3 regions of the Lactobacillus sp. ESL0677 genome follow, and region 2 is predicted to be linked to each of the others. Evidence: riboswitches for the same ligand, from Rfam matches in the RefSeq annotation. Region 2 holds a riboswitch; each other region holds the start of a gene.

Region 1 (10,096 bases), 260 kb from region 2:
ACGTCCTGCAAAAAGTTAGTTAACAGACTCATGTTGTAGCTTTCGGGGAAGCCCTTACGATCAAAAATATTCCGCCGCTTTAGTTCCTGATTAGAATAAATAAAGCCGTCGGTCGTCATCAAGTGCACCCGCAACTCGGGATAAGTTCGACTTAAGAGCACCTGCAATAACCGTGCCGTCGTTGATTTACCAACGGCTACTGATCCCGAAATCCCAATAATAAATGGAGCTGCTGTTACTTTTTGGTGTAAAAATTCACACTGCCGATCCTGCAGTGCCCGCTTTTCTTGATAAACTAAATACAAATATTTCGTTAAACTGCCATAGATTTCACGCACATCTGTTAAATTAACAACGTCGCCCAACGATTTGATTTTTGCCAGCTCATCCTGGCTAATTTTGACCTGATTACCCGCGGAAAACGACGCCCACTGATCCCGATTAAACTGCAAATAATTTTTCATTTAATTGTCCTTCAATTCGTTTTCTTCTATTATAAAGTAAATAAATATTAACACCAAAATATTTTGGCTTTAATCAAAATGAAAAGAGAAACTATATGAAAAATATCATTTTATTCGGTGATTCCTTATTCAATGGCTACCGCAATGGTCGCGACACTAACTTAATTACTACTGGCTTACAAAAAGCTCTTGGTAGCAACTTCCACGTAACTAATTTTTCCCAGAGTGGAGCAACGACTGCCGATGGCTTAATGCGACTGCCGCTAATTGACGACGATGCCGACCTAGTTGTCTTGGAATTTGGCACTAATGATGCGGCGTCGGATTGGGGTCTATCAAGCAGGCTTTACGAGCACAATTTACAAAAACTGATTACGGCAATTGGTGCCGGTCGCTGCTTGCTCGTCGGACCTTCTTATCCTAACCCTGATAACAAGAACATCATGCAATATTACACTTCAACTAGCCTAGCCTGCTACAACGAGATTGCACAAAAACTGGCACTGCAGCACAACATCCCGTTTATTGATTTAATTGCTAACTTACGCAACTTACCCCAGCTTGCTTCCTATTATCAAACTGATGGGCAACACTTTTCTGACTTAGGTAACGAGGTTCTAATCAATCTGGTAGCTAACGCAATTAAAGAAAAATAAACAAATAAAAACTCACGTCAATCCACGTGAGTTTTTTCTATTATAATTCGTAAGACATCATTACGTGCTTAATGCCAGCCTCAGTAAAGGGCTCGCCCACCACTTGATAACCCAAATAATCATAAAATGGCTTAGCTTGCCACTGGGCATGACAATATAAGCGATCTACGCCATGCTGCTTTAAGTATTTATGTACTTGCGTCATCATTTTACTACCCAGCTTTTGACCGCGTGCTGCCTTAGCAACGGCAACTCGGCCCAACATCCACTTACCATCTTCTAGAAAAATCCGGCAGACAGCTAATGCCATCGTCTTATCCTTATTTAATAAGTAGACTTGGACAGCCGTTAAGTCTTCATCGTCTAATTCTGGTACCGTAATCTCTTGTTCTGTTACGAAAGTATTAATCCGTAAGCGGGCAATACAAAACATTTCGCGCCCCGACATGTCATCAATTCTTTTAAAAGTAAATTTTTCCTTTTCCACGAGCAATCTGCCTCCTATTTTTCTTCATATGTTTGCGGGTTAACCGCTAATAGCGGACTCTTTTCCCCTGTATAAATCAAATCGAGCTTGTACATTGCGCGTGAAGTAATCGTGTAGACCAGTTGAATTTCATCTGCCTGATTGTAACTCGCCTTAGAGGCATCCCACATGACAACGGCATCAAATTCCAGTCCTTTAGCCAAGTATGACGGAATAACCAGCGTGCCATCAACCAACCGCTGGTTAGCAGTCGCAATCAGTGTTGCCTTGACGCCATCTTCTTTCAACTTTTGACTGACAAACTTGGCACTTGCCAAATCCTTAGTGATAACTGCTGTTGTCATTTTGCCAGTCGTATTAGTTTCCAGAACTTGCTCTAAAATCACAATCGCTTCACCATCATCTTTGCGACCCCACAATGCCGGCTTTGGTCCCTGGCGGTTGAACGATTCAATCTTTTCGCCTTGCCGTAAAATCTGCTTGGTAAAGTCGGTTAATTGTTTAGTTGACCGGTATGACTTGGTTAATTGCACCACCGCCGTCTTTTCTGGGTCAAACAAGCCACTAATCTGCTTTAACAGACTGCGACTTTCATCTTTAGTAAAAATCGCCTGGTTCAAATCGCCGAGCATCGTGAATTTTGCCCGCGGGAAATTATACTTCAAATAACACAGTTGAAACGGCGTATAATCCTGAATTTCATCAATAAAGGTGTAACGCATCTCATAATTAACGTGGCGACCGGTAATTAAATCATACAAATACAAGTATGCCGAAACATCATTCATGTGAATGTAATGCTTCATAAAGCTGGCCTTCACATCTTCAACGTGCTTCGCCCAATCAGTAGCACTAATTTGCCACTTATTAAGGTCGGTCATTTTGGGTACCGCGCGCAAAAAACTCAGGTATTGCGCGCGCATATTAATGAAATTATTATGCCGAATTTGCTGGTAAACCTTACCCAAGGCCTTAATTACAATCTTGCGGCCCAAGAATTTTTCTTCTTTTTCTTCGGAATCAAATTCTTGGTCTGGGCGATCATAAAGAGCATTCAATTGCTCCTTACTCAGACTTTCAATTGTTTCGGACACCCAAGCCTTTTTAGTTTCCGTATTAATCTTGCGGTTAAGTGTCTTAATCAGTTCTTCACGCGTTGCGTCAATTCGATTACTTAAATTATAGTTAGAATTGTATGAATAGTAAATCTCATTTATTTTATCTTTAGCAAAAAATGGCCGCTTCTTGTTCCGGAAAAAGATGTCCTTAAAGACAACGCCGCGCTTATTCAAATGCTTGGCATAACGCGTTACCAGTTTAAAGAAAGCTGTCGAATCCTTAAACTTGCCGATTGCCGTATCTGCATTTTGATCCTCAAATTGATCAAATAGGTTTTCCACGTTCATTCCCGGCAATCGCCGAGCCACAAACTGCCAATAAGTCATTTGGACCATATTTTGTTCACCCATTTCTGGAAGGACATTTTTAATATAGTCATTAAATAATTGGTTGGGACTAAACATAATTACATCGCTACTGGTCAAATTACCACGATAGCGATAAAGCAAGTACGCAATCCGCTGTAAAATTGCGGAAGTCTTGCCTGACCCAGCAGCTCCTTGAACAAACAACAAATCAGCACTGGTATTTCTAATAATTTTATTTTGCTCACGCTGAATCGTCGTCACAATTGACTTCATTTGCGTGCTGGACTTTTCTCCCAGCACCTCTAAGAGCATCTGATCGCCGATTGACTCATCGGTATCAAACATGTTTACAATCTGGCCATCTTCAATCATAAACTGGCGCTTTTTTGTCATATCAACGGTAATTTCACCATCTGGTGACAGATACGAAACTTGCCCCAGCTTGCCATCATAATAAATGGAAGAAATCGGCGCCCGCCAATCATAAATTAAAAAGTGATTGTCCTTATCCGCAAATGAGCCTAAGCCAATATAAATTGTCTCTGGCTTTTCACTGCCTTCTTTAAAATCTACTCGGGCAAAGTAAGGCTTTTTTTCCAGTCGTTGAACAGTACCGAGCTGCTTAGCGGAGTGTTGCCAAGCATTCTCACGTTCATCAAGCAGTTGCTGCTGCTGGTGAATAGAAAGGGCCGTTTCCATTGAGGTCGAATAACCATCATAATCTAACCGAACATCATCAAAGAAATGCGAGTTTAAGTTACGCGCTTCACCTTCAGCCGACTTAATCGCCGCAGTTAATTCTGCCCGCCGCTCTTTAATCATCTTCAAGATGACATCGAGATGCTTCTGTTCAAACTGTTTTTCATCCATCGCTTTTACCATAAAGTCACCTATTCCTCAAAACTTGCATACTATTTTAACACGAAATGAACTTAATATATAATTCTTGGGGCTCATTTACTAAGATTATTAAAAAGTAGTGAAAAATGATGAATTTACTTCTATAATCATCTGTATTGGGGATGGTTTTATCATGGAAAAGTTTTTACATTTTTTATGTAAATTATCTTGTGCATTAGTGATTGTTATTTCCCTAGGCAGCCTTTATGTATCGGCTATTAGTCCCGCTAATACGCCAAGTCAAGTGGTGTTAGCTAAACATCCAGCTCAAAAAACCGCCAAAAATTCGGGCAAAAACTGTCATTGGCCAAAAAGGACTGCTAAAGTATACATTAACTTAGGCAATAATCCCGAATTAACGCAGGCTGCTCAAGATGCCATTAGTGCTTGGAACGATACTGGTAGTTTCACTTTTACCAAAACTAATAAAAAGAAACAGGCACAAATTATAATTGGGCCATCGTTTGACCCAGACACTAAAGCCACCGGCCTAACAGGTATCACCTACAATCCCAAGACTAAGCAGCTTTACAAGGCAAAAATAAAATTAAATGTTTATTATCTATTAAATCCTTTGTATGATTATACTTATCAGCGGATTATCAACACTGTCGAACATGAGTTAGGCCACGCGATTGGTCTTAACCACAACAAGGGCAAGTCCGTCATGTATCCTGCTGGCTCCATTTACCCGATTGAGCCGCAAGACGTCGCTAAAGTTAAGCAAATTTATCATCATAGGTAATTAAATTGAAGGAGTAAAAAGCAATGAAGCGAATTTATATCGTCCGTCACGGACAAACTTATATTAACCGTTACAACAAGATGCAGGGCTGGTGTGATACCCCTTTAACTGAAGACGGAATTGCTGGTGCTGATAAGGCAGGTGAAGCACTTAAAAATGTACCGTTTGACATCGCCTTATCCAGTGATTTGAAACGAGCAAGCGACACTTGCGACATTATCATCAAGCACAATGTTAACCGTGACGAAATCCAGCATCTTGCAACGCCACTGTTCCGCGAACACTTTTATGGTTACTTCGAAGGGATGGACAGTGACATGGCTTGGCAAATGATTGGTGGGCCTCACGGTTACAAGAACCACTATGACTTATTCAAGAATGAATCAATTGATACAGCAACCGATTGGATTAAGGAAGCCGATCCATTTCACGATGCCGAAAACGCTAAAGAATATTGGCACCGCGTTGATCAAGGCTTCGACTTAATCAGCCAACTTGATGGTGCCGAAAATATTCTACTAGTAACACATGGCTTTACCATTCGCAGTATCGCCGACCGTTTTGGCGATTTTGACGTTAGTGAGGGCCCGCGTAACGCGTCAATTACTATCATGACCATGGGTGACAAGCAAAGAAAAGTTACCTCATATAATAAAATGAAGTTATAATTTACCGCTTTCTTTTATATTGCTGAAAGCGTATAATCAAGATTAATATTTATTAATAAAGTCTATGGGGTGCTTTTAAGCTGAGATTAAACCCATAAACCTGATCTGGACAATACCAGCGCAAGGGATAGGCTACTTAGGCTAAATCCCGTTCGCTGTGGTGCGAATGGGATTTTTTGTATGGCTAGTTGGGAGTTAAAATGACTAACAAAGGGAAACAAACGGAAAAACTTACTATTTTAGCAATAATGATTGCACTGGATGTAGTATTGTCCCCAATCTTTCGCGTGGAAGGGATGGCGCCGATGTCTAGCGTAATTAACGTGATTGGTGCCACAATGCTGGGTCCTATTTATGTAACCATTATGGCCACTTTGTGCGGGATTATCAGAATGTTAATCATGGGTATTCCACCGCTGGCACTAACTGGTGCTATCTTCGGTGCAATATTAGCCGGGATTTTTTACAAAATAACCGACAAAGTCTGGGCAGCCTGCCTCGGCGAAATTATCGGCACTGGAATTATCGGGTCGCTACTTTCTTATCCAGTGATGGTCTTGTTTACCGGCAGCACTAACAATCTCTACTGGTTTGTTTACACGCCGCGCTTTATCGGCGCTGCCATTATCGGTTCAGTTGTTGCCAGCATTGTTTTATTAAAATTAATCAAGGTAAAGCAATTTCAAAAAATTCAGCAATTATTTTTTAGATAAATTAAAACGCCAGCTCTTTAACAAAACTGGCGTTTTTTTGGCCATAAAAATAAGTTGCCGTTTAGCTATTTAACACCTGTCATCATTGATAAGTAAGTAAGTCCTGACCAATTGCCTGGTCTAAAATTAGCTCGTTAGGATAGCCTGCCTTAATTGCGGCATAAACAACTGGCGTTTTTAAAATTCCACTAGCAACTAAAATCGAGTGATCCTTAGATTTCAAGTCATTTAATTCTATGCCGACAGTCCGTTCATCAAGCGCGCGACTAACTATAGCGCCATTAGAATCAATAAAGTGCGAGATAACTTCGCCCACTGCCTTTTCTTGCAACTTCTCTTTCTGTGATTTATTAAAATACCCTAATTGAAACAACAATAAGTCCTTACGCACCGTGCCAACACTATAAACGGCGATATTAGCAGCGCGGCCTAGCTGCAGTGCCTGATTAATAAAGCGATCTTTTTCCACGATTTCCTTAGTAGTTTTATTATCAAAAAACGGCGGCAGTGGTAAAAAGTGAGCAGTTGCACCAAGAGCAGTAGCAAACTCAGACACACTCTCATCTGCGTACGTCTCCTCGTTATTGATATTTATGCCGCCTTGGAGTTGGACAACCTGCACGTCAGAAACAGCTTGCTGTTCCAAGCTACTTGTTACCATATGAATTGTCTTTCCCCAGTCCAAGCAAACAATATCGTGTGGTTTAATTAGCTGTTGTAAATATTGCGCAGTATATACCCCAACACCCTTGAGTGCTGTTAATTCACCATCAAAATTACTAGGAACAACTGAAATTTTACAATTAAATTTTTTCGATAATTGTTCACTTAAACTGTTACTATTAATTAATGGATTAGAAATTTTAATCTCGACAATTCCTGTTTCACGGGCTAATTTCAATAGTCGTGAAACTGTCGGTCTTGAAAGCCCAACCTGGTGTGCGATCTCGGATTGGCCTAAATCTTCTTCATAATAAAGTCTGGCAATGGCCGCACTCTGTGCCAGTTTCTTTTTATTATATTTATCAGCCATATAATTCTCCATTATTATATTTGTTATCATTGTAGTTAATAAATTCAAGTTTATTCAGCTTGATAATTTTACCATAATCCCGCTTAAAATTAACAAATATATTAAAATATAGTGTTATATTACATATAAATAGGCATTCATCATTAAGATTGAATGCCTATTTTCATCTGCTAACTTAACCGCCAAAGTAAACTCGTTGAACATCAGGATTTGCCAATAATTCTGCTCCTGTACCAGATAATTGAACATTTCCAGTTGCCAGCACATATCCGCGATTGGCAATTGCCAATGCTTGTTTGGCATTTTGTTCAATTAATAAAATTGTCGTTCCTTTTTGGTTTAATTCCTTAATAATTGTAAAAATTTCTTGAATAAATAGTGGGGATAATCCCATTGACGGCTCATCTAGCAGCAGCAATTTTGGTCTTGCCATTAATGCTCGCCCCATTGCCAACATCTGCTGCTCACCACCGGAAAGGGTAGCCGCATCTTGATTTTTTCGCTTCTTTAAAATAGGGAAACGAGCAAACACCTCATCGTAACTTTGCTTGGTCTGCGACCTGTCACGGGCTAAAAAAGCACCCATTTGCAAGTTTTCCATGACTGTCATTCCCGCAAAAATATGTCGACCTTCGGCAACTTGCGAAATTCCAGCGGCCACAATCTGTGGTGCCTTCTGGTGTTCAATCGCCGCACCTTGGTAAATAATTTCACCCTCCTTGGGCCTTAATAGACCAGAAATTGTTTTAACAATGGTTGATTTACCAGCACCATTAGCACCAATTAAGGTTACAATTTCACCCTTCTCAATTTTAAAGCTGACACCCTTAACCGCCTGAATGACGCCATAATTAACCACTAAATTTTTCACTTCTAGCATTGCCATTACTCGTCGCCCTCTCCCAAGTAGGCTTCGATTACTTTCGGATTAGCCTTAATTTCTTCTGGTGTCCCAGTTGCCAAAATTTGCCCTTGATCCAAAACATAAATTCGCTGCGCCAAATTCATTACTAACGACATATCATGTTCAATTAGCAAAACCGTAATTTTAAATTCTGTTTGAATATACTTGATTAATTGGGTTAAATCCGCGGTTTCTTCCGGGTTCATCCCCGCAGCCGGCTCATCCAAAAACAAAATTTGTGGTCTCGTAGCTAATGCCCGCACAATTTCTAGCCGTCTTTGGGTTCCGTATGGCAAATTCTTAGCCAGCGTATTAGCATTTGTTGTTAAGTCAAAGATTGCCAGCAACTTCTCTGCTGCTATTCGCATCTCGCGCTCTGTTTGATAAAAACTGGGCAGTCGCAAAATAGCTGTCATGAAGCCTTCATGATACTTGTTAGTCATCGCCGTTAAGACATTGTCCATCACTGTTAAATCCTTAAACAAACGAATATTTTGAAAAGTTCGCGACAAACCCAAGTCCGCAATCTTCGTGGCACTTGTCTTAGTTAAATCATAGCTCTGTGAACTTTTATTCAGCGCGATTTTTCCACTAGTTACGGGAATCATCCCTGTTAAAAGATTAAACAGTGTCGTTTTGCCAGCACCATTCGGCCCAATCAAAGCCACTAATTCTTGGTTATCAAGATGCAATGAAACGTCGTTAACCGCCGTCAAGCCACCAAACTTGCGGACAACATGGTCTACTTGTAATAAGTGCATCATGATCTTGCCTCTTTCTTTTTCGTAAACCGAGCAAACAAGTTTTTAAAGGAAAATTCCCAGTTACCCAGCAACCCTGACGGTTTAAAAATCATAATTAAAATTAGAGCAATCGCATAAATAACCATTCTTAGTGAACCGAAATTCTGTAAGACTGTGTCTAAAACGCCCAGAACAGTCGCTGCTAAGAAGGTGCCTGTCATACTGCCAACACCACCCAAAACAACAATTACTAAAATCGAGATTGATTCCATAATGCCAAAGTCGCTTGGCGCAATAGTTTGTAAATAGGAAGCGTGCAAGCTGCCGGCAATTGCGGCGGTCACACCACCTAAGACAAAAGCAGCCAGCTTCCATTTAGTTGTATTAATCCCCATTGCAGAGGCCGCAATTTCATCCTCACGCACCGCTTTAATAGCTCGGCCATCACGTGAGCGAATAAAGTTCAGTAAAATAGCGGTCGTAATGCAGACCAAAACGTATACTGTCGGCCATGAACATAGCTGAGGAATATTAAACATCCCACTAGAGCCACCCGTGATTTTTAAATTATTAATGACGTTGCGAATAATCTCAGCAGCCCCTAATGTTGCAATCGCCAAGTAGTCGCCTTTTAGCCTAATAAACGTTGCTGTCCCAATAATTGCGGCTATAATCGCGGCTATAGCCATGCCAACAAATAAGGAAATAATGAAGCCCATTTTTGTACTCCAATATTGCGTAATAATTGCGGTAGCGTATGCGCCAATTGCCATAAAGCCTGCATGTCCTAATGAAAATTGCCCACTAAAACCAATAATCAGGTTCAGTCCTGTTGCCAAAATAATGTTAATGCCAATTGTAACCAACATGTTTTCAATAAAAGTATCAATTACGCCGCCTAAAATCAGGACATCAATTAGGGCAAAACCCAAGATCATCACAGCCAGCCACGATAAGATATATTTTAAATTAGCTTTCATACTGCCACCTAAACCTTTTCTTCAGTATTTTTACCAAAAATACCTGCTGGTAAGAAGAGTAAAATTACAATCAGGACAAGGTAAACAACCGCATCTTTGTAAGCTGACAGGCCAATTGACTGGAAGAAGGTTTCCAAAATACCAATCAAAAAGCCTCCTAGACTTGCTCCTGGAACCGACCCAATACCGCCTAAAACAGCAGCAACAAAGGCCTTAATGCCCGGTGTCATCCCCATTAACGGGTCAATCTGGTTGTAATACATGCCAATTAAAATTCCGGCAGCACCTGCTAGAGCCGAACCCAAAGCAAAAGTAAATGAAATCGTATGATTAACATTAACACCAACTAATTCAGCTGCTTCTGGGTCAACTGAGA
Region 2 (10,096 bases):
ATACGCCATCTGCCAAAATTGCAATTCATAATAACTGCTACGAACAAATGCCAGTTGCATCTTTTCACGTTCACTTGCAGAGCTGGAATCAGCTAGCGAGTTGGTTAAGCGCAAAATCCGTTTCACATTAGTCGCATACCAATCGCCATCATAAGTATCAATCCACTCTTGGTAATAGGAAACTGGCGACCCCGAATCTGCTAATTTTTGGCCAATTTCCTGATACAACCAGTAACATGGCACAAGGGACGCAACTGTTGGACCAATTCCATCCCTTTCCAAAGTCATGTCCAAATGATTAACGTAAGCATACGCTGTTGGTGCAATCGGTGTTTGGGCAATTTCATCCGGCGTAATTTTCAATTGCTCGAAGAAGCGCTCACGTACCGCCATTTCACTATCCTTTAAGTCTTGAGCTCCAGCAAGCAAAAATTCTTTAGTTTGCTGATCAGATGTTTTGGCCGCAATTGCGCGATGAAACTTACTAAATTCATTTAGATAATACCTGTCTTGCAATAAGTAAAAACGGAATTTAGTCATTGGTAATTCCCCGCTTTTTAATTCCTGCACAAATGGGTGTACCATACTCTTTTGCCATAAACTATTTGCCGCTTGGTGCAATTGGTCTGTAAATTCTGTCATATCATTCTTCTCCTTAACTACATAAATTTTGCCGTAAAATTGCCAATAACTGCTGTTCGTCACTTGTTAATCGGTGAGTTTTGCGATAAGCAACTGACATATAAAAGTGTGGCTGCTTAGGGTCTGTTAGGTTAACCGTGCACAGTTGATCCGTCTTACTTAACGCAGTCTGCGTTAAAAAGCCGATGCCCAAATTTTGCCGCACCATTGCCTTCAATATTTGAATATCATTGGCTTTATAAATAATACGGGGCTTAATCTGGGCTCTTTTACATAGTTGTTTAAATGCCTGCTCGTGAACAAAAACATTGCTTAACGTGATAAACGGTTGCTTTTTTAAATCTGTAAAGGATACTGACTTTTGTTTAGCCAAAGGATGTTCAGGTGCGACCACAACCTTAAACTCGGTTTTGGCAAACAAATTAACATGCAACTGGTCATTAAATGTTGGTGCGATTGAACCTAGCAATGCCATTTCTAAGTCGCCCGATTCCAAGAGTTCCTGCAAATGTGACGAGCCCGCCTCAATCGTTTCTAGTGAATTGGTTAATCCCGCCTTAAATAATTCCGGAAAAATTTGCGGGAAATAATAGTTACCAATAATCGGTGGCAACCCCAACCTAATTACCTGACGCTCAATCTGCGCAATTTCGCGCTTAGTCAAATCTAATTCCGCTAAAATTGACCGCGCATGCGGCGCTAGTTGCTGACCTGTCGGTGTCGGCCGCAACTGCTGGTGTGAATGATCTCGCACCAGTAAGCTAGTCTGAAAATCATTCTCAAGTCGTTTAATTGCTAGTGTTAACGTTGGCTGTGACACACCACAATCCTTAGCTGCTTGCGAGAAGCTGCGCTTTTCTAAAATTGTTAAAAAATACATCAAGTCCTTAACGTTCAATGAATCCAAATTACTCTCACCCCTTAATCAATTTCCTCATATAACATTTTATTATAAGTTGAGCAAAATTTGACAATAAATTTATTACCCGCGTAAAGTACAGAATTGTTGCTATTAAAAATACTTATTGTATTATATTTGGAGGGCAATTATGGAACAAGGACAAAATATTTTAAACAATCCTTTTTTAAACAAAGGAACTGGTTTTACTAAGCAAGAACGTGAACAATACGGCTTAACTGGACTACTGCCAGCACGTGTGCAAACATTAGCTGAACAGGCAAGTCAAGCTTACAACCAATTTCAAAGTAAAACATCTGCTCTTGAGAAGCGCCTATTCTTAATGAATATCTTCAACGAGAACCGGACGTTATTCTTTTACTTGATGGGACAACATATTGTTGAATTTATGCCAATCGTTTACGATCCCACTGTTGCCGACTCAATTGAGCAATATGGTCAATTGTTTACTAACCCGCAAAATGCGGCTTTTTTATCAATTGACGATGCGGCAAATATCACAGCAGCCCTAACCAACGCTGCAGCAGGTCGCGATATTCGTTTAATTGTTGCAACCGATGCTCAAGGCATTTTAGGTATTGGCGACTGGGGCGTTAACGGCATTGACATCGCCATTGGTAAGCTGATGGTTTACACTGCCGCTGCCGGCGTTGACCCTAGCCAAGTTTTGCCCGTTGTATTAGACGTCGGTACTGATAACCAAACCTTGCTTGATGATCCAGAGTATCTGGGTAACCGTCATCACCGCATTCAAGGTGAACAGTACATGACTTTTGTCGACGAAGTTGTCCAAAATATCGAAACTGTCTTCCCGCATGTTTTGTTACACTTTGAAGATTTTGGTCGCGAAAACGCCGCAACCATTTTAAATAAATACAGAAACGATATTTTTACTTTCAACGACGATATTCAAGGAACAGGAATTGTTTCTTTAGCCGCAGTTCTTGGTGCGTTAAATATTTCTAAGGAAAAGTTAACAGACCAAATCTTTTTAACCTTTGGTGCTGGGACTGCTGGTATCGGAATTGCAAATATGATGCGGGACGAGTTAGTCCGTGCAGGTTTGAGTCCAGAAGAAGCTCGCAAGCACTTTTACCTTGTTGATAAGCAAGGCTTATTGTTTGATGATACCCCCGAGCTGACTGCTGGGCAAAAAGACTTCACTAGAACGCGCAATGAATTTGCTAATGCCGATGAATTGACTAACCTTGAAGCCGTGGTTAAAGCTGTCCACCCCACAATTATGATTGGGACCTCGACACAACCTGGTGCTTTTACCAAAGCTATTGTCCAAGAAATGACAGCACATACAGCTAGACCTATTATCTTCCCATTATCTAATCCAACTAAATTAGCCGAGGCCAAAGCCGAAGACTTAATTAAGTGGACTGATGGTCGGGCTCTTGTTGCGACTGGGATTCCTGCCGATGCAGTTGAATACCAAGGTGTAACCTATGAAATTGGCCAAGCCAATAATGCCCTAGTATATCCAGGACTTGGTCTTGGAGCAATATCCGTGAAGGCCAAGCTGATGAGCGATAAAATGGTCGCAACCGCCAGCCATGCTTTAGGTGGGATTGTTGATCCAACTATTGCCGGTGCTGCAGTTCTGCCGCCAGTTGCGAAACTAACCAGTTTCTCAGCCACAATTGCCGAAAAGGTAGCTCAAACTGCAATTGATCAAGGTTTAGCAGGTGAAGGAATTACTGACGCCAAAAAAGCCGTTCAAGAAACAAAATGGATGCCTAAATATTAATTAACTACAGAAAGAGGAAACTTTTTATGCAAGTCTTTTTGACATCTGTATCAAGCGTTGTCGTGATTATCTTAATCATGGCTCTCGGCTTTTTACTAAAACAATTTAATTGGATTGACGATAAATTTGGTAGTGAAATTTCTAGTATTATTACTAAAATCGCCCTGCCAGCTTCGATTTTTACAGCCGTTATGAAAAACCTTAGCCGTGGTAGCCTGCTGCAATTATCAACCGAATTATTGTTCCCAGCATTGGGCGTAATTATCGGCTACATCATTGCTTGGCTCTGCGTCAAAGTCTTCAAAATCCGTCCTGGCCGCCGCGGCATTTTTATGAACGCCGTGGTTAATGCCAATACAATTTTCATCGGAATGCCGTTAAACATGGCACTTTTCGGTGATCAAGCCATGTCTTACTTCTTGGTATATTACATTATCAACACCGTTTCCACTTGGGCCTTTGGCGTTTTCTTAATTCAAAACGACGACCCAACTGCTAAGGGTAAACAGACTAGCCACAAAATTAATTGGAAAAAACTTTTACCAATGCCACTTGTTGGTTTTATTGTTGCTCTAGTCTGGATGTTATTAGGGATTCCTGTACCTACCTTCTTAAACTCTACATTAACTTACGTTGGGAACTTAGTAACACCACTTTCACTTGTTTATATCGGGATTGTCCTGCATGACGCCGGGATTAAGAACGTCAAGTTCGATCGTGATTCAATCTTGGCCTTGATTGGTCGGTTCATTCTTTCACCAATCGTTTTAATTATTTTAATTAAAATTGGAATGAATGCTGGCTTCAACCTGCCAAGCTTGATGCGGCAAACCCTAGTTGTGCAATCAGCAACGCCAATGTTAGCTGTTTTACCAATTTTAGCTAACGAATCACACGGCGATGTTAAATACGCAACCAACATTGTTGTCGAAAGTACAATTCTCTTCATTATTGTAGTGCCAATTTTGATGACGATTTTACAATTTATCTAACAATTAAAAGAATAAAGGCCAAGCTGTCATCACTAGCTTGGCCTTTATTTTTTTAGCTTTAATACCGCCACTAACTTAGCATTGTATTCTTCATTAAAAATCGGTATAATTGGAAGCGATAACACGAGGGGGGCCTTTTAGGCTGAGATGAAACAACGTTTCAGACCCTTTGAACCTGTAAGCTAATACTTGCGCGAGGAACGTGTCAACTACCTATTGCTTTGACACAACTACGTGCCAAAGCTTTTTTATTAGCTTGGCTCTGAGGACTTCTTCAATTATTTTTAGGAGAAAAATTATGCAGTTAGAATTATTAGATAAATTGCGCAAACAGAACCCCGTTGTTCTTAATGCCGCTAACTTCGTTACCGTTCAAGATGTCGCCAATGGATTGAATGCGATTGGTGCTTCGCCCATTATGAGTAACGAAATTGATGAAACCAGCGAAATGGTCAACATGGCCTCGGCCGTAGCGATTAACATGGGTAGTTTAACTAAATTACAGATTGCGCACATGAAGGAAATGGGCGATTTAGCTCGAGAATACAAAAAGCCAATCGTACTAGATCCTGTTGCTGTTGGCGCTGTCCAATATCGACTTAATGTTGCCCAAGACTTATTATGGAACTTCCATGTGGGTGTGATTCGTGGTAATGCGGGAGAAATCGCCGCTTTAGGTGAATTTGCATGGAATGCTAAGGGGATTGATGCTGGATCAGGCACTGGTAACCTTGACGAAATCACCATGGAAGTAGCTAAAAAGTATCATTGTACTGTTATTGCTAGTGGTGCAACTGATACAATTAGTGATGGCAATAATGTAGTTCACATTCATAATGGTACCCCACTATTTCAAGCTCATGTCGGGTCCGGCGACATGTTAACCAGCATTGTCGCTGCCTTCTGTGCAGTAACCGATAGTCGTTTCGAGGCAGCCCAAGCTGCAACGCTTGTTTTTGGCTCAATCGGACAATTGGTCGTCCAAGATCATCCCGATGTTGGCCCCGGCAGTTTTGGGATGTACCTCATGGACTACTTAGCTAAAGTACAAGTTGCTGATATTAAAAAGATTGCTGATTATGATTAAGGAAGTATTTTATGGCAGAAGAAATTAATTCATTCCCTCAAGTTCTGACAATTGCTGGCACAGATTCTGGCGGTGGTGCTGGCATTATGGCAGACCTCAAGACCTTTCAAATGCAAGGCGTCTTTGGCACTGCGGTTGTGGTCGCCGTTACTGCCCAAAACACATTAGGTGTCCAGGCATCGCACTTACTGCCACTTGAGATGATTGATAAGCAGTGTGCATCTTTAGCTGCTGATTTTAAAATTCGGGCAACCAAAACCGGCATGCTTGGTGATGCTGCCCACGTCCACCAAGTGGCACTTAACTTGCAAAAATATGACTTCGGTCCAGTTACCGTTGACCCTGTCATGGTGGCTAAAGGTGGTGCCCACCTGCTAAGTGAAGATGCAATTACAACCGTAAAGAAGGAGTTATTTCCATTAGCCAACTTAGTAACTCCTAACTTGCCAGAAGCGCAGGTGTTAACGGGCATGACTGTTACTTCACAGCAGCAATATCCCGACCTTGCCCACTCGCTGCAAGAGATGGGCGTTAAAAACGTGCTAATCAAGGGCGGACACTCCACTACTGAAGAAGTTCGCGACTTTGCCCTTCTCGAAGACGGCTCCAGCTTCTGGGTTAGCAGTCCGCGGACACATACTAAGCGCACACATGGTACCGGCGATACCTTAGCTGCCGCAATTACTGCCCAGCTGGCCCTGGGACATGACTTAGCCGCTGCTGTTAAACTCGCTAAAAAATACGTTACGAAGACAATTGAACAAACAATCCAGGTGGGTCATGGTCACGGACCACTCAACCACTGGGCAAAATAGATAGGAAAAACTAATGCAAAAGTTTAATGCAAATATTCTTCAAGCTTACTTTATTTGTGGTACCCAAGATTTACCTGCTGGCAAAACCCTGCCGGAAATCGTTAAAGAAGCGCTAGAAGCTGGAATTACGGCTTTTCAATTTCGTGATAAGGGACCTAATTCAACTTTAAATGATAATGAGCGACTGCCAATGGCTCGCAAGTTGCATGAGCTTTGTCAACAATATCAAGTGCCCTTCTTTATTGATGATGATGTTGCTTTAGCCAAAGCAGTTAATGCCGAAGGAATCCATGTTGGTCAAAGTGATGAAGCCATCCAACAAGTAATTGACGAGGTCGGCGGCCAAATGATTGTGGGTTACTCCTGCTCGACTTTAGCAGAAATTGAAGCTGGCAATCAAATTGCAGGGATTGATTATTATGGCAGCGGACCGATTTTTGCGACCCAATCCAAGGCTGATGCTGACCCTGTAATTGGTCTTAATGGTCTTAGCGAATCGGTAACCAGCAGTGAGCATCCCATCGTTGCTATCGGTGGTATCACGGTAAAAGACCTGCCTGATATTGCTCATACTGGAGCCGCTGGTGCCGCAGTAATTTCAATGATTGCTCAAAGTAGCGATATTAATGAAACCGTTCAGGCAATGCTTGATGCACCGTGGCAATAAAATACTTAATCTTAAATACACATTTAAAGACCTACCAGCAAAAATGCTAGTAGGTCTTATTTATATTCAATAATTAATTTTTTAGTTCTTCAATAATTGCAAAAATCACCTGTAAAATCCAGCCGATATTCCAATACACGATTGAAATACATGCAATACCTAAACACACATCATTCTTATATTTACTATATAATATGGCAAAAATCAGAAAGACAATTAAAGCCAACCAGCTTAACCATTTTAGCGCTCGCGCACCAACAATATTATTAATATAACGATCACGTTCATCATTATCCCATTCATCACGCTTGCCTTTTTTAATATCTTTTGCATTAAAATAACAGCCTAAAGCACAGAACAAGCATACAGCTGCCCAAATAAAATGCTTAATCATAAAAAGACCATCATGATCCTGAACTACCATGATTATTTCGCTTAAACCACCAAGTAAAAACATTAATTGCCACGCAGCGTTTCGTAATAACTTTTTCTTCATTATTAGTTCTCCAAATATTCTTTTAAACAAAATAACTCTTCAATACTTATGCCAAAAAAGCACGCCAACTTATATGCTAGTAATAGCGATGGCTTGTACTTACCCTTTTCTACAGAAATAATTGTTCGTTGTGTAACCCCAACTTTGTCAGCCAGTTCTTCCTGAGTTAATTTATGCTCTAGTCGCAATTTTTTCACTAAATTCGGCATTATTTTCATCTCTACATTCAATATTCAATATGAAGTTTGCTTCATATGAAACTAACTTCATATTATTACATTTGGTAATAAAAATCAATCATAAATAAAAAATATCTATTCCTAATCAGGAACAGATATTTTAATTTACACATAGTTAATTTCGACATCGCCAAACTTACTATTGCCGGTTAATACTAGCGTTGGCCCGCCACCATTAGAGCTGCCATTAATCTCAACATCGCCGAAGATTGACGACATCTGGTCATCAACCTGCCACGATAATGGAATATAAAGCGAGACATCACTCATTGATGAATTAATATCCACAATTATCGTATCAGTTGCCGGTTTAGCCGCATCAAGATAGACCTTGGCATCCCCCATTAACGAATTGATCGTAACACTGCGCAAACTCTGCGAGCGAACATACCGCGAAACATCAGACAGCTTTTGATTAACCACAATGTCTTGCTCATCTACATCCTGACTGCTACTGTCAAAAACATGATCGGCGTGAAATGACTTTTCTGTGCCAAACTTTGACCAACCACCATTGACATTATGCCCGTTAATATACACATGCGTATGGTGCCGTTTGTGTGGAAAAATCATGTGCAGGCCACCAGTGATTAAACATGCCGCAAGTAAGACAGTCCACGGGACAATCTTAGTGATTTTTAGCGGCTGGGCATACACAATTAACAACAAGGCAATTGAAAAAATCGTGCCACCAATACTGCGATTAGTCAGGCCTTCAATCAAGCACGCACCAAAAATAATTGTCCAAAAAATCGTCCAAAAATTTAGCCGAAACGAAAACAAATTTAACTGATTCATGATTAAAAAGATTGCTGCTCCAAGTAATGCTATTCCCCAAAACAGTTCTCTAATCTTTTGCTTTTTCATTATAATGGCCTTCTCTCGTTTAATCGATCACTCAAGCTGTGGTAATAGTGGCGTGAAACATAGACAGTTTTATAAGTATCATGAAAGTGTACCTGGCAATTAGTAATTGACCTAGTCAATGAATACACTTGCTGCAAATTCAAAATCGTGGATTTGGAAACGCGCATAAACTGACTGCTCAATAAGTTCTCTAGTTCGTATAATTTATAATTAACACTAAACGAATCACGTCCCGTATGTGCAACCACTTGCCGATCTTCTGTTTCAAAGAACAAAATGTCGTTTAAATCCAAATAATATGAAACGTCATCTTTATAACATTCAAGCTGGTCGGGTCTCTGACTGACTTCCTGCAGCTGCCGATAGATCCGCTCAATTTCTGGCGACAATTCTTTTGCTTTAATTGTTACTACTGGTTCAGTCACATCAGGGTCAAGGTCAATTTTTACTTTCATGATTCTCACCTGCCTTTCATGATGATTATTAAACGCTAATTTAAAGCCAAAATCTACCCTCTTTGCATAAGTGGTCGCTTTAAGTGCGTAAGTTGCAATTAGAACGACTCTAATTAAAAAGCAGACTCGATTAAGTCCGCTTTTTGTTATTCAAGTCCTACTTGATGAAAGATTTCATCAACATGACGCAAATGATAATGGTAATCAAAGGCATCAGCCACATCAGTCTCGGACAAGTAATTCATAATTTGGCTATCTTCAACTAGCTTTCTAAATGAAATACCATCCTGCCATGATTTAGTCGTTAACTTTTGCACCATATCATAAGCTGCTTCACGAGATAAACCTGCCTCATCAATCAGCTTCAGCAATAGACGCTGTGAATAAATCAGACCATAGGTCTTGTCCATGTTCTTAAGCATTGTTTCTGGGAAAACATCTAGGTTAGTCAAAATCCGGTTAAAGCGGTCAAGCATGTAATCAATCCCAATCGTGGTATCAGGTAAAATTACCCGCTCAGCACTTGAATGCGAAATGTCCCGTTCATGCCATAAAGTTACATCTTCGTAAGCCGTCACAATATTGCCACGCAGCACCCGCGCCATGCCACATAAGTTCTCTGAACCAATCGGGTTACGCTTGTGTGGCATCGCCGATGAACCCTTTTGACCAGCGCGAAAATGTTCTTCAACTTCATGAATTTCCGAACGTTGTAAACCACGGATTTCCGTTGCCCAGTTTTCAATACTTGTGGCAATCAATGCCAAAGTAGCAATATATTCGGCATGCAAGTCACGGGGCAAAATTTGACTGGTAATTGGTTGCCGCGTTAAACCCAATTGCTTCATTACGCTAGCTTCAACAGCTGGCGGCACGTTGGCAAAAGTACCAACAGCACCAGAAATCTTCCCGGATTCAACACCCTTAGCCGCATGTTCAAAACGGTCAATGTCCCGATTAATTTCGGCATACCAACGAGCAAGCTTCAAGCCAAAAGTAGTTGGCTCTGCTTGGACGCCATGTGTCCGGCCCATTTCAACGGTATCCTTATATTTAAGAGCTTTTGCTGCAATCGTTTCTTTTAGTGCGAGCAAATCTTGCCGAATAATTGCATCAGCCTGCTTCAAGATATAGCCTTGAGCCGTATCAACCACATCGGTT
Region 3 (10,096 bases), 160 kb from region 2:
ACGGGCGTCAATGCAGGGCGTATTTAACAATTTGCGTAATATTTCCTTTATGTTCTTGGTGACATCGTTAATTGCCGCGGTGATAGGCGCGATATTGTCGTTAGTTGTTTCGCATGCGATTACCAAGCCAATCGAGGAAATGCAGGGGCAGGCATTAAATATTGCCGATGGCGATTATTCCAGCCAAGTGAAGATTTATTCTAATGATGAGTTAGGACAATTAGGGCAAGCCTTTAATACTTTGTCCGTGCGCATTGAACGGTCGCAGGAAGAGTCTGAGAGTGAGCAGCGACGGCTGGATAGCGTGTTGTCACATATGAGTGATGGGGTGCTAGCGACCGATCGGCATGGCAACGTTAGTGTTGTTAACCAGATGGCACTCAACTTTTTAAATAAAACTAAGGAAGCAATTATCAACAAGCCGATTGCGGAAGTTCTAGGACTAAAAGAAATCTCACAAGATTTAATGTCGAATCAAAAAGGAATTGTCATTACGCTTAACGAGGGGACGCGTGATGAAGTGATTTTGCATGCCAGCTTTTCACTGATTAAGCGGGTAACGGGCTTTGTGTCTGGGAGTGTTTGCGTGCTGCACGATATTACCGAGCAGCAGAAGAATGAAAATTCGCAAAAGCAGTTTGTATCTAACGTGTCGCATGAATTGCGGACACCGCTGACAAGTCTGCACGCGTATATTGAAACTCTGAATGAAGGTGCATGGAAGGATCCGAACGTGGCCCCGCAATTTTTGCAAGTAACGCAAGAAGAAACTGAACGCATGATTCGCATGATTAACGAGTTGCTTAGTCTGTCACGAATGGACCGTGGTGTGTCCAAGGTTGATGTTGAGTGGGTTAATTTTAATGATTTTGTGGCGCATATTTTGGACAGGTTTGACATAATTGTTAAAACTGATGCTAAAGAAGGCAAGAAGAAGTATATCATTAGTCGTAAATTAGGCACGCAGGCCTTGTGGGTTGAGATTGACACCGATAAGATGGCGCAGGTAATCGATAATATTATGAATAATGCGATTAAGTATTCGCCAGATGGTGGGACAATCACGGTTAAACTGCAGCAGGAACAAAATCGCTTGCTTTTAAGCATAACTGACCAAGGACTTGGGATTCCGCGCGAAGACCTTAATAAAATTTTTGACCGATTTTATCGGGTTGATAAGGCGCGCTCGCGGGCTCAAGGTGGTACAGGCTTGGGATTAGCAATTGCTAAGGAAATTGTAACAGCCCACCGTGGTCAAATTTGGGCTAACAGCAGCGAGGGTAAGGGTTCCACCTTCTACATTGCCTTGCCGTATGAACCAATGAGCGAGGAGGATGATTGGGATGAAATTTAAGTTTAAATTTGGTGATTTCTTCTTGCTGGTCGGTACACTGCTTGTCTTTAGCTTGTCGATTGTGTTGTGGATTTTTATCATGACCAATGATCAGTATTTTAGTCATATTAACCAAACCAGTAGCGTAGCACAGCAGTCGCGTAATCGGCTCAATAATTCGATTTATGACCTGTATATCCCGACTTGTTCTTATGGTTTTAAAAATGGGCAGCTCTACCGGTTGTATGATGCCAAGAAAAATTTGCCGCTTGAGTTTGCTAAGGAATTAAAAGGAATTAAGTTTAAAAATCTGAATGTTGTGAGCACCAGTCGCTCTAAATATGAGCGCATGCTCAACGCTCCTGACTATATTCAGCTAACTTTTCCCGATGAGGTTAGTATCAAACTGTTTACTAAGCAAAATACGCTTGAAAATGGGAAAAAATTCCGCCGAGTTTTTATTTCTAATAGTGATAATCGGCTTTATCTAGGTAATGATGAGACAACTACTGTGTACCGGATTGATTTGGCTCGGGCAAATTTTACCAAACTGCGCAGTTATGCTAGTCATGCACACAGCATGACGCCAGTTAAGCTAGTGCGATTGAAGGATTATTATGAGGTCTTTTATACTAATGCGGAACGCTGGCGGGTGTACAGCTACCTAACTAATAATCAGACGGACTCGTACTTTGTGTCGCGACTGCTGGGGACAACTAATGTGACGGCTCATTCAAGTAAAAAGGGCTGGATAACATATTCGCTTAATTATTACACCAAACTGCGAATCCCTAAGAGTGGCACGAAGAAGCATGACTTACTTTATACCAAATATGAAAAAAGCAAGAATTTAGCGATGCATGAGCGATTATTAGATAGTGTTGATTATGTGCACAAGCTGGGGTTGAGCGAGCAAGACTTGCGCTTCTTTGATACCAATGGCATGGCAATCAGTTATACCAATTATATTGAAGGTTTGCCTGTTTTTGCGGAACAGCATACACCGCAGATTAAGACGAGTTTTACACCAGAATCAATGCAGGTGGCGTTTAACAATATTGATTTGCAAATACCAATCCCATTTGACGGGCAAACGCGTAGTCTGCCAAGCACGGATACGGTGCTGCAGGAATTAACTAATCAGGGGCTTAAAAGAGACCAGATTCAGCGAATTATCGTTGGCTTTAGGATGGTTAAGGATAACAGCCACGACCATCTAGCTAATTTGATTCCAACTTATTACGTTAAGGCTTATAATCGCTGGCAAAGCTTAAGTGAATGGCAAAAGCAAGACTTGACGGCTTTAAATAAGGACAACAAGGAAGGAGCGCAATAAAATGGACCGGAAACGAATTGAATGGCTATTTTTTGTTGTTTTCTTATTGATTGACCTTTATCTTGGCATTGAAATCTGGCGCTCGCCCATTAATTTAAGCAATACTGGCGGTGCACAGTCGACCAGCATTCGCTCTGAAATGCGGGCTGATGGTATTGACTTGCCGCTGCATATTTCACATAAACAGCGGTCGGGTTACTATCTTGCCGCAAAAAAGCGCAACTACTTGTCAGGTAAACTTTCTAGCTTGACTGAAGTTAATACTCATTTTTCAAAAAGTGACAACATCTTAACTGGAACGCCCAAAACGCAGGTGACCTTAAGCGGCAATCATCATCAAATCTTGGCGCAATTGAATAGTTTTAAGAATGATTCGGAAAACGTCCCGTTTGGTGCTAAGTTTAAGTATGAGCCCAGCATGTCGGGCTCGAATACCTACTGCTACGTTCAGAGTACTGACTATGGCCAAGTTTATGCTAGTGATGCCCAATTGATGATTAATGTGCGTAATAATGCAATAACCAATTACACGATTTCTTATATGGGACCGATTAGCGCGGTTCGTGAGCCGCAACTAATTATTAGTGCCTGGCATGCAGTTAAGGCGATGTATACTGACCGCGAGATTGTTAATAATTCGCGTGTTATGCAAATTAAGCTAGGTTATTCCAAATTGACAGAGGTCCGTGGCAGCATAATTTTATTGCCAACATGGTTAATCTGGGTCGAAAATAAAACAACTAAAAATATTACGGTTAAACGAGTAAATGCCTTTACTGCCCAAATTTTGCAGTCAGGCAACTCTTATAGTGTCCAAAAGAATTAGAAAGGAAAAGTTAGGTGCGGGTTTCGATTTTAGCTAGTGGTTCAACAGGCAATACCAGTCTGATTGAGACTGAGCAACATAAGATTTTGATGGACGCGGGTTTATCGGGTGTTAAAACCAAACAGCTGCTTAGTCAGGTTGGCGTTGATATTGCGGATATTGATATGGCCTTTTTGAGTCATGACCATTCTGATCATAGCAAGGGACTAGGGGTATTGATGCGGCGCTATCCTCGGATTGCGGCGTTTAGCAATAGTGGCACGTGGCAATATTTATGTGAAACAAATAAAATCGGCAAGCTGCCGGTGGAACAGATCAATACGATTGAGCCGGGACAAACACAAACATTTGGCGATTTGGATGTGACCGCATTTGCGACTAGTCATGATGCCGCCGAGCCGCAATATTATGTTTTTACAAGTGGTGGCAAACGAATGGTATTTTTGACAGATACAGGATATGTGTCGCAGAAAGTTGAGAGCGTGATTGCCGATGCCGATGCTTATTTAATGGAATTCAATTATGATGACATGATGTTGCGTAATGGTCCGTATTCTTGGGGGTTGAAGCAGCGAATCTTATCAGATGAGGGTCACTTGTCTAATGAAGAAGCTGGTCAAGCCTTGCTAGATGTGGTGACGCCGCGGACGAAGCACATCTTTTTGGCTCACCGCAGTCAGCATAATAATACGGCTAAATTAGCTTATAACGCTGCTGAAAAAATGTTGATTGCTGGGGATGCTAATCTACCTAGTGATGTTCAAATTCAGTTGACTTCACCAGAGCAGCCGACGAATTTAGTACAAATTTAATAATTTAGACGATAATTTTTCAAAAATTATTAGTATATTAGGCAATATATGTAAAGGAGATAATGATATGGAAAACGCAAATACTAATCATGGTAAAAATAAGTTTCTTGTTAAGACAGCTGTTGTTGGTGTTGTTGCAGGACTTATTGGGGGTGGTGCTTCTTATGTTGCCTTAGACCAAATTAATAATGCTAATTTGAACAATAATCAGGCACAAACAACAATTAGCTCTAATAGTGCTAAAACTTCTAAGAATAGTGCCAAAACTAGTGGAACGATGACTCCGGCATATAATGATGTTAAAGGTGCTGTTGTATCCGTAATTAATATGAAGCGGCAGTCAAATAGCAGCAATAATTCTTTGTTTGATATTTTTGGCGATAACGACGATGATAGCAGCAGTAAAAAGGGTAAGCTGCAAACTTACAGTGAAGGCTCGGGGGTTATTTACATGAAGTCCGGTAATAAGGGCTATATTGTAACGAATAACCACGTGGTCTCTGGTAGTGACAAGGTGCAGGTCATGTTGTCAAACGGTAAGACGGTTAATGCACGGATTGTAGGAACAGATGCAACTACTGACTTGGCGGTTTTAGCAATTGACTCTGGATATGTTACCCAGACAGCTGAATTTGGTGATTCTAAGACCTTACAGGCGGGTCAGACAGTGATTGCGGTTGGTTCCCCCTTAGGCAGTGAATACGCGTCAACGGTAACTCAGGGGATTATTTCAGCTCCTGCTAGAAGTATTACAACTTCTTCTGCTAACCAGCAAACAGTTGTTCAAACTGATGCAGCAATTAATCCCGGCAATTCAGGTGGTGCCTTGGTCAATTCTGCCGGTCAAGTTATTGGGATTAACTCAATGAAGCTGGCTCAATCAAGTGATGGAACGTCAGTTGAAGGTATGGGCTTCGCCATTCCGTCTAATGAGGTTGTTACAATTGTTAACCAACTGGTAAAGAAGGGCAAAATTACGCGGCCACAGCTTGGCGTGAAGGTCATCGCACTGCAAGGCATTCCAGCTAGTTATCGAAAGCATTTGAATATTAAATCTAACTTGAAGAGTGGTATTTATATTGCTTCAGTAACCAAGAATGGATCTGCAGCTGCAGCTGGAATGAAGACGGGGGATGTTATCGTTAAAGTTGATGGTAAAACGGTAACAGACGTTGCTTCGTTACACAGTATTTTGTATGATCATAAAGTCGGTGATACCGTCAATTTAACCGTTGATCGCAATGGTAAAACACTCAATTTACGGGTTAAGCTGCAAGCTAATTAAGAAGGATAATATTCTGTAATTGAACAAGAAAAAAGGCTATACTAAGCGGTTTGTGCCGGCAGTATAGCTTTTTTATTAATAATAATTGTGCGAAACATTTTTTTATTCGGTAATTGAGCTTGTCAAGAGAAAAATTATCTGATAATTCTTGTTGATAATTGTGGAAAACTCTGTGGATTGTGCATAAAAGATGTGAGAATGCTTTTAAAAGCCTGTGGATAATCTGTTAATTGTGTTTAAATATTAGTGAAAATAGATTTACACAAACAATTGTTCAGCCCGTTATCATAGTATTTTAGACCGATTAGTTTGTGAAATTAGGCTATTAAAAGTATGTGTGTGGGTAAAGTTTAGTAAAATAGAGAAAAAAGTTTGCCAACCACAAGTTAGCTGAAAATAAATAAAATAGACCACAAAATGTAGATTTCAATTTTGCACAGGTGTGGAAAAAGCAAGTGGAAAGATTGGGAGTTAGGGGATAAACTAGTAATTATGAATATCAAGATTGTCTGTGTGGGAAAACTAAAGGAAAAATATTTTAGGGATGCAATTGCTGAATACCAGAAGCGATTGAGTAGATTTGTCAAAGTTCAGCTTGTTCAGGTTGCTGATGAAAAGGCGCCGGAAAAATTCAGTCAGGCAGAGCAGGAACAGGTTAAGAAAATTGAGGGCCAACGGATTTTAAGTAAAATTAAAGACAAGGAATACGTTTATGTGACGGCGATTAAGGGTAAGGAACGCACAAGTGAAGAGTTTGCCAGTGAATTAGAAAATTTGGCAACCTATGGTCATTCAGATATTACCTTTGTCATTGGTGGTAGTTTGGGCACCAGCCCTGCTGTTAATCGGCGTGCAGATGATTTACTTAGTTTTGGCAAGCTGACGATGCCGCACCAATTGATGCGCGTCGTTCTCATTGAACAAATTTACCGTGGTTTTATGATTAACAGTGGTAGTCCATATCATAAGTAAAATGGGGATAAAATGAAATTAGTTGTTTTTAATATTGGTGGTACCACTGTTAAGACGGAATTTATGATGATAAGCACATTACTGAGCAGGCAGTTTTGCGGAATTGAGAACAGAAATTGATGGAGTTTGGAATAGCACGGATTATGCCGCAGGTGATGACATGTTGGTATCATAATTCAGCCAATCTTTATGGTGCTGCCTTGAATTTTATAGTTCAAATGTAAATTAAAAAAATGTAGTCGAATTACGACTACATTTTTTTATTTCAAGATGAATAATGCTAAGTTAAGTGCAAGCAGAATAACAGCACTCCAAACCCAATCTTGTACCCGCACTGGTACGGCAATGATTACGGAACGGTGGGCGTCTTCTTGATAGCCGTGGGATTCCATTCCTTGCGCTAAATTCTCGGCAGAATTGAGTGCTACCAAAATAGCTTTAAAATATAATACTGGCGACCAAAAGCTGAGATAAACGCCGCGCATCATGCCAGCCGTCCGGATTTGCTTAACGGCTTGCTTCATGCGGGGAACAATATTAAGCGCAGCTAAAACACCATAAGCAAATTTACTTGGTAAATGAAAGTTCTGCTCAAACGAACGTGCTAATTCTTCGGCACTGGTATTAATCGTGACACAGCTGATAGTTAAAATATAAACGTAAATCCGGCTGGATAAGCCCAGAGCATTAAATAGATTAGGAGTTGGTGTGAACCATTCAAGTGTTGCAAAAATTGTAAATGCGGCAATGAATGGCACTAAAAGCAGGATTAACAAGTTCTTTAATTTAATTCGTTTAATTAGTAAATAGATAATTGCCAAGATAATGATTGCAAAATTAGTCGACAAGCTAATTTTCAATGATATTTCAAGCGAAATAATTAAGGCTAAAATAAACTTAAAACTAGGATTCATGGAAATACCTCACTTAGTCACGTAATGCAGTTGTTTATCGGCAAAAACGAGATGGTAATCACACCAATCAGCTAGACCGTCAAGTTCATGACTAATAATTAACAAAGTTTGTTCGCGCTTTTTTTGACTTTGCCTAAGTAGTTGCATGACTTTTTGACTTGATACGTGATCCAAACCGCTTAGTGGCTCGTCAATCAGCAATACATCTTGATCTGCAATTAACATTAGTAAAATTTGCAGCTTCTTTTGTTGACCGCCGGAAAGAGAATACACAACTTGGTCTAAATGCTGGTTTAAATCGAGATCAGCTAAAACTTCGTTGATTTTTTCGTCAGTAAAAAAGTCATTAGTCCGCTGTTTTTTACTCAAGTCAATTTCGTCTTGAACGGTAACACTCAAAAATTGGTCGGTTGCATTTTGAAAAATCTGAGCAACATGTAATAAGTATTTGCGCGTTGCTTGTTGGCGCACTTCACGATTGTGGTAGGTTAGACTGCCGTTATAAGGCAGCATTTTGGTCAATGCGTTAAATAATGAAGTTTTACCAACGCCATTAGCTCCAGTAATTAGCGTGGTCTTACCCGCAATAATCTTAAGCTGGTCCTGATTCAATAAACGTCTGTTCTGCGTTAATTGTGTTTTGTTTAAGGTAAAACAAGCTGTCTCATTTTGAGGCAAAGCAAACGAATAATTATTCTTGTGCGTACTTGTCTGGAGTAGTTTGTCTTTAGCTAAGCTGTCTAATTGTTGGACATGGTGGCCTGCAAACTGAAAGAGGCAATCACAGATATTTTGGTAGCCATTTAGAATATGGTCACTTAAAATAATCGTTTTGCCTTGATCGCGCAAGTGCGCTAATTTGGTAATTAAAAATTGCCGTGCTTGCGGATCACAACTAGCGAAGGGCTCATCTAGCAAGAATAAGTCAATGTCCATTGCAATGAGAACGGCAAGGGCCACACGTTGTTGCTCACCACCGGACATTGTATTGATCTTTTGGTCCAACAAGTTTTCAATTTGCGCAAATTTTACGCCGGCAGTCAGCCGTTTGTGATAATCTTCTTGGTTAATTTGTAAATTCTCAAGCGCAAAAATAATTTCTTCTCGTGGGGTTGCCATTGTGAATTGCTCGCTGGCATTTTGAAACATGATGGCCGACTTTAAGCCGTTGAGGTTAAGGCTGCCGCTGACTTTACCCGCATATTTAGGATATAGTCCGGCCAGCACCTTAAGTAAAGTTGACTTACCACAACCAGTAGGTCCAATTAACAGTGAAAATTGCCCCGTGGGAATTTCGAGATTAAGGTTATCAAGAATTTTAATATTTTGATCGTATGAAAAAGTTAAATTTTTGCTTGTAATCATTATTTTTACCAACTAAAAAAGTCGCTAGGACAAGCTGCACTAACGACGTAAAAGTTCATTCATTTTCCCTTCGCTGGCATTGTCCATAGCAGGTTCAACGGGTATTATCTCAGCCTTGCGGCACCCCAATGTTATCAAACCAATTTTACATGAAAACCGCTTTTTTGTCTAGTCATGATGGCTTAATGAAAATAAAATACCAGTGAATCTTGATTTTGCTATATAATAAAAGTATTAAACTAATAATAAGAAGGTGAAACTATGGCAGCAGTCAAATTGGCGCAATATTTAGCTAGTATTTTAAGCTCAACTAATAGCGATACGAATGAATTACGATTAAAGGCAGTGGGTAGCAGCTTTGATTTGTTTACTGTTTATCTCGAAAATCACAACACTGGTGTCCATCGTTATCAAACAACAAATGCGATGATTTTTTATGAGGCTGGTGGCAAAGCAAATATTAAAATTCACGGACAAGACTTTGAGTTAGGAGTAGGCAATATTGTCTTTTTGCCAGCTAAAAGTGATTATGAAGTCCAAAAGCAAACTAAAACTGACGTTTTGGTAAAGTTAGATTTAAATTCTAAGTATAATTTACAATATTTCCTGGGAAATATTACCAATCAGGAGTCACGTGAAGAGCAGGCAATTAAGCAAGTAATTAGCAATTTGCGGGTTAATCGTCTGTTATATTTAAAGTCAACGCCAATTTCTAAATCGGCACAATTAATGAATAAGATAATTGATGAATATTTAAGCCATAATTTATTTACCGAGAGTGTAGTTAAAGCAGAACTAAATTTATTGTTAGTTGCGGCAGTACGTAATCAGAACTTCGCTGCAGCGCCAGCAAAAAAGCAGGGCTTTGCCAATGCAACACTTGAAAGCTATATCGATGCTAATTTTGCCGATATTACTTTAGATGCAGCTGCTAAATATTTTGGCTTTAATCCAAATTATTTTTCTAGTTTAGTTAAGCAAAAAACTGGCAAAAGCTTTGTGGAGCATGTTGATGAACGGCGAATGCAGGAAGCCCGCAATTTACTTGCGCGTCCTGATATTTCGGTTAAGGAGATTATTGCTAGGGTTGGTTATAATGGCAAGTCATTTTTCTATAAAAAGTTTAATGAATACTATCATCAGACGCCAGTTCAAATGCGTGCGGAGCTATTTCGTCAGGCTAATATTAATTTGAAATAAAAAAATAATTGACAGCGCAACCAAAAGCTGTTATACCTAAACTATAGTTTAAT

What was found. A riboswitch is a leader RNA that binds a small molecule or an ion and turns the genes downstream of it on or off. The one in region 2 is predicted to bind thiamine pyrophosphate.
Region 1: another riboswitch for thiamine pyrophosphate. It lies ahead of thiW (energy coupling factor transporter S component ThiW); the one in region 2 lies ahead of thiM (hydroxyethylthiazole kinase).
Region 3: another riboswitch for thiamine pyrophosphate. It lies ahead of OZX76_RS00355 (ABC transporter ATP-binding protein); the one in region 2 lies ahead of thiM (hydroxyethylthiazole kinase).

Annotation. Positions count from the first base shown of each region.
Region 1 covers NZ_CP113946.1:157,495-167,590, reverse strand. The annotation lists gene coaA (type I pantothenate kinase) at 1-464, opposite strand, end outside; gene OZX76_RS00865 (SGNH/GDSL hydrolase family protein) at 560-1,120, shown strand; gene OZX76_RS00860 (GNAT family N-acetyltransferase) at 1,161-1,607, opposite strand; gene helD (RNA polymerase recycling motor HelD) at 1,622-3,916, opposite strand; gene OZX76_RS00850 (matrixin family metalloprotease) at 4,068-4,679, shown strand; gene OZX76_RS00845 (histidine phosphatase family protein) at 4,703-5,347, shown strand; TPP riboswitch at 5,403-5,492, shown strand; gene thiW (energy coupling factor transporter S component ThiW) at 5,548-6,060, shown strand; gene OZX76_RS00835 (sugar-binding transcriptional regulator) at 6,143-7,093, opposite strand; gene OZX76_RS00830 (ABC transporter ATP-binding protein) at 7,269-7,973, opposite strand; gene OZX76_RS00825 (ABC transporter ATP-binding protein) at 7,979-8,758, opposite strand; gene OZX76_RS00820 (branched-chain amino acid ABC transporter permease) at 8,758-9,720, opposite strand; gene OZX76_RS00815 (branched-chain amino acid ABC transporter permease) at 9,729-10,096, opposite strand, start outside.
Region 2 covers NZ_CP113946.1:1,927,846-1,937,941, forward strand. The annotation lists gene tenA (thiaminase II) at 1-642, opposite strand, end outside; gene OZX76_RS09370 (LysR family transcriptional regulator) at 656-1,549, opposite strand; gene OZX76_RS09375 (malolactic enzyme) at 1,692-3,317, shown strand; gene OZX76_RS09380 (AEC family transporter) at 3,344-4,309, shown strand; TPP riboswitch at 4,426-4,527, shown strand; gene thiM (hydroxyethylthiazole kinase) at 4,608-5,396, shown strand; gene thiD (bifunctional hydroxymethylpyrimidine kinase/phosphomethylpyrimidine kinase) at 5,408-6,211, shown strand; gene thiE (thiamine phosphate synthase) at 6,225-6,878, shown strand; gene OZX76_RS09400 (hypothetical protein) at 6,952-7,374, opposite strand; gene OZX76_RS09405 (helix-turn-helix transcriptional regulator) at 7,377-7,583, opposite strand; gene OZX76_RS09410 (LiaF domain-containing protein) at 7,719-8,480, opposite strand; gene OZX76_RS09415 (LytTR family DNA-binding domain-containing protein) at 8,480-8,935, opposite strand; gene purB (adenylosuccinate lyase) at 9,082-10,096, opposite strand, start outside.
Region 3 covers NZ_CP113946.1:62,477-72,572, forward strand. The annotation lists gene walK (cell wall metabolism sensor histidine kinase WalK) at 1-1,354, shown strand, start outside; gene OZX76_RS00325 (hypothetical protein) at 1,335-2,669, shown strand; gene OZX76_RS00330 (two-component system regulatory protein YycI) at 2,671-3,495, shown strand; gene OZX76_RS00335 (MBL fold metallo-hydrolase) at 3,510-4,307, shown strand; gene OZX76_RS00340 (trypsin-like peptidase domain-containing protein) at 4,375-5,592, shown strand; gene rlmH (23S rRNA (pseudouridine(1915)-N(3))-methyltransferase RlmH) at 6,085-6,564, shown strand; gene OZX76_RS00350 (energy-coupling factor transporter transmembrane component T) at 6,825-7,478, opposite strand; gene OZX76_RS00355 (ABC transporter ATP-binding protein) at 7,488-8,846, opposite strand; TPP riboswitch at 8,892-8,981, opposite strand; gene OZX76_RS00360 (AraC family transcriptional regulator) at 9,105-10,043, shown strand.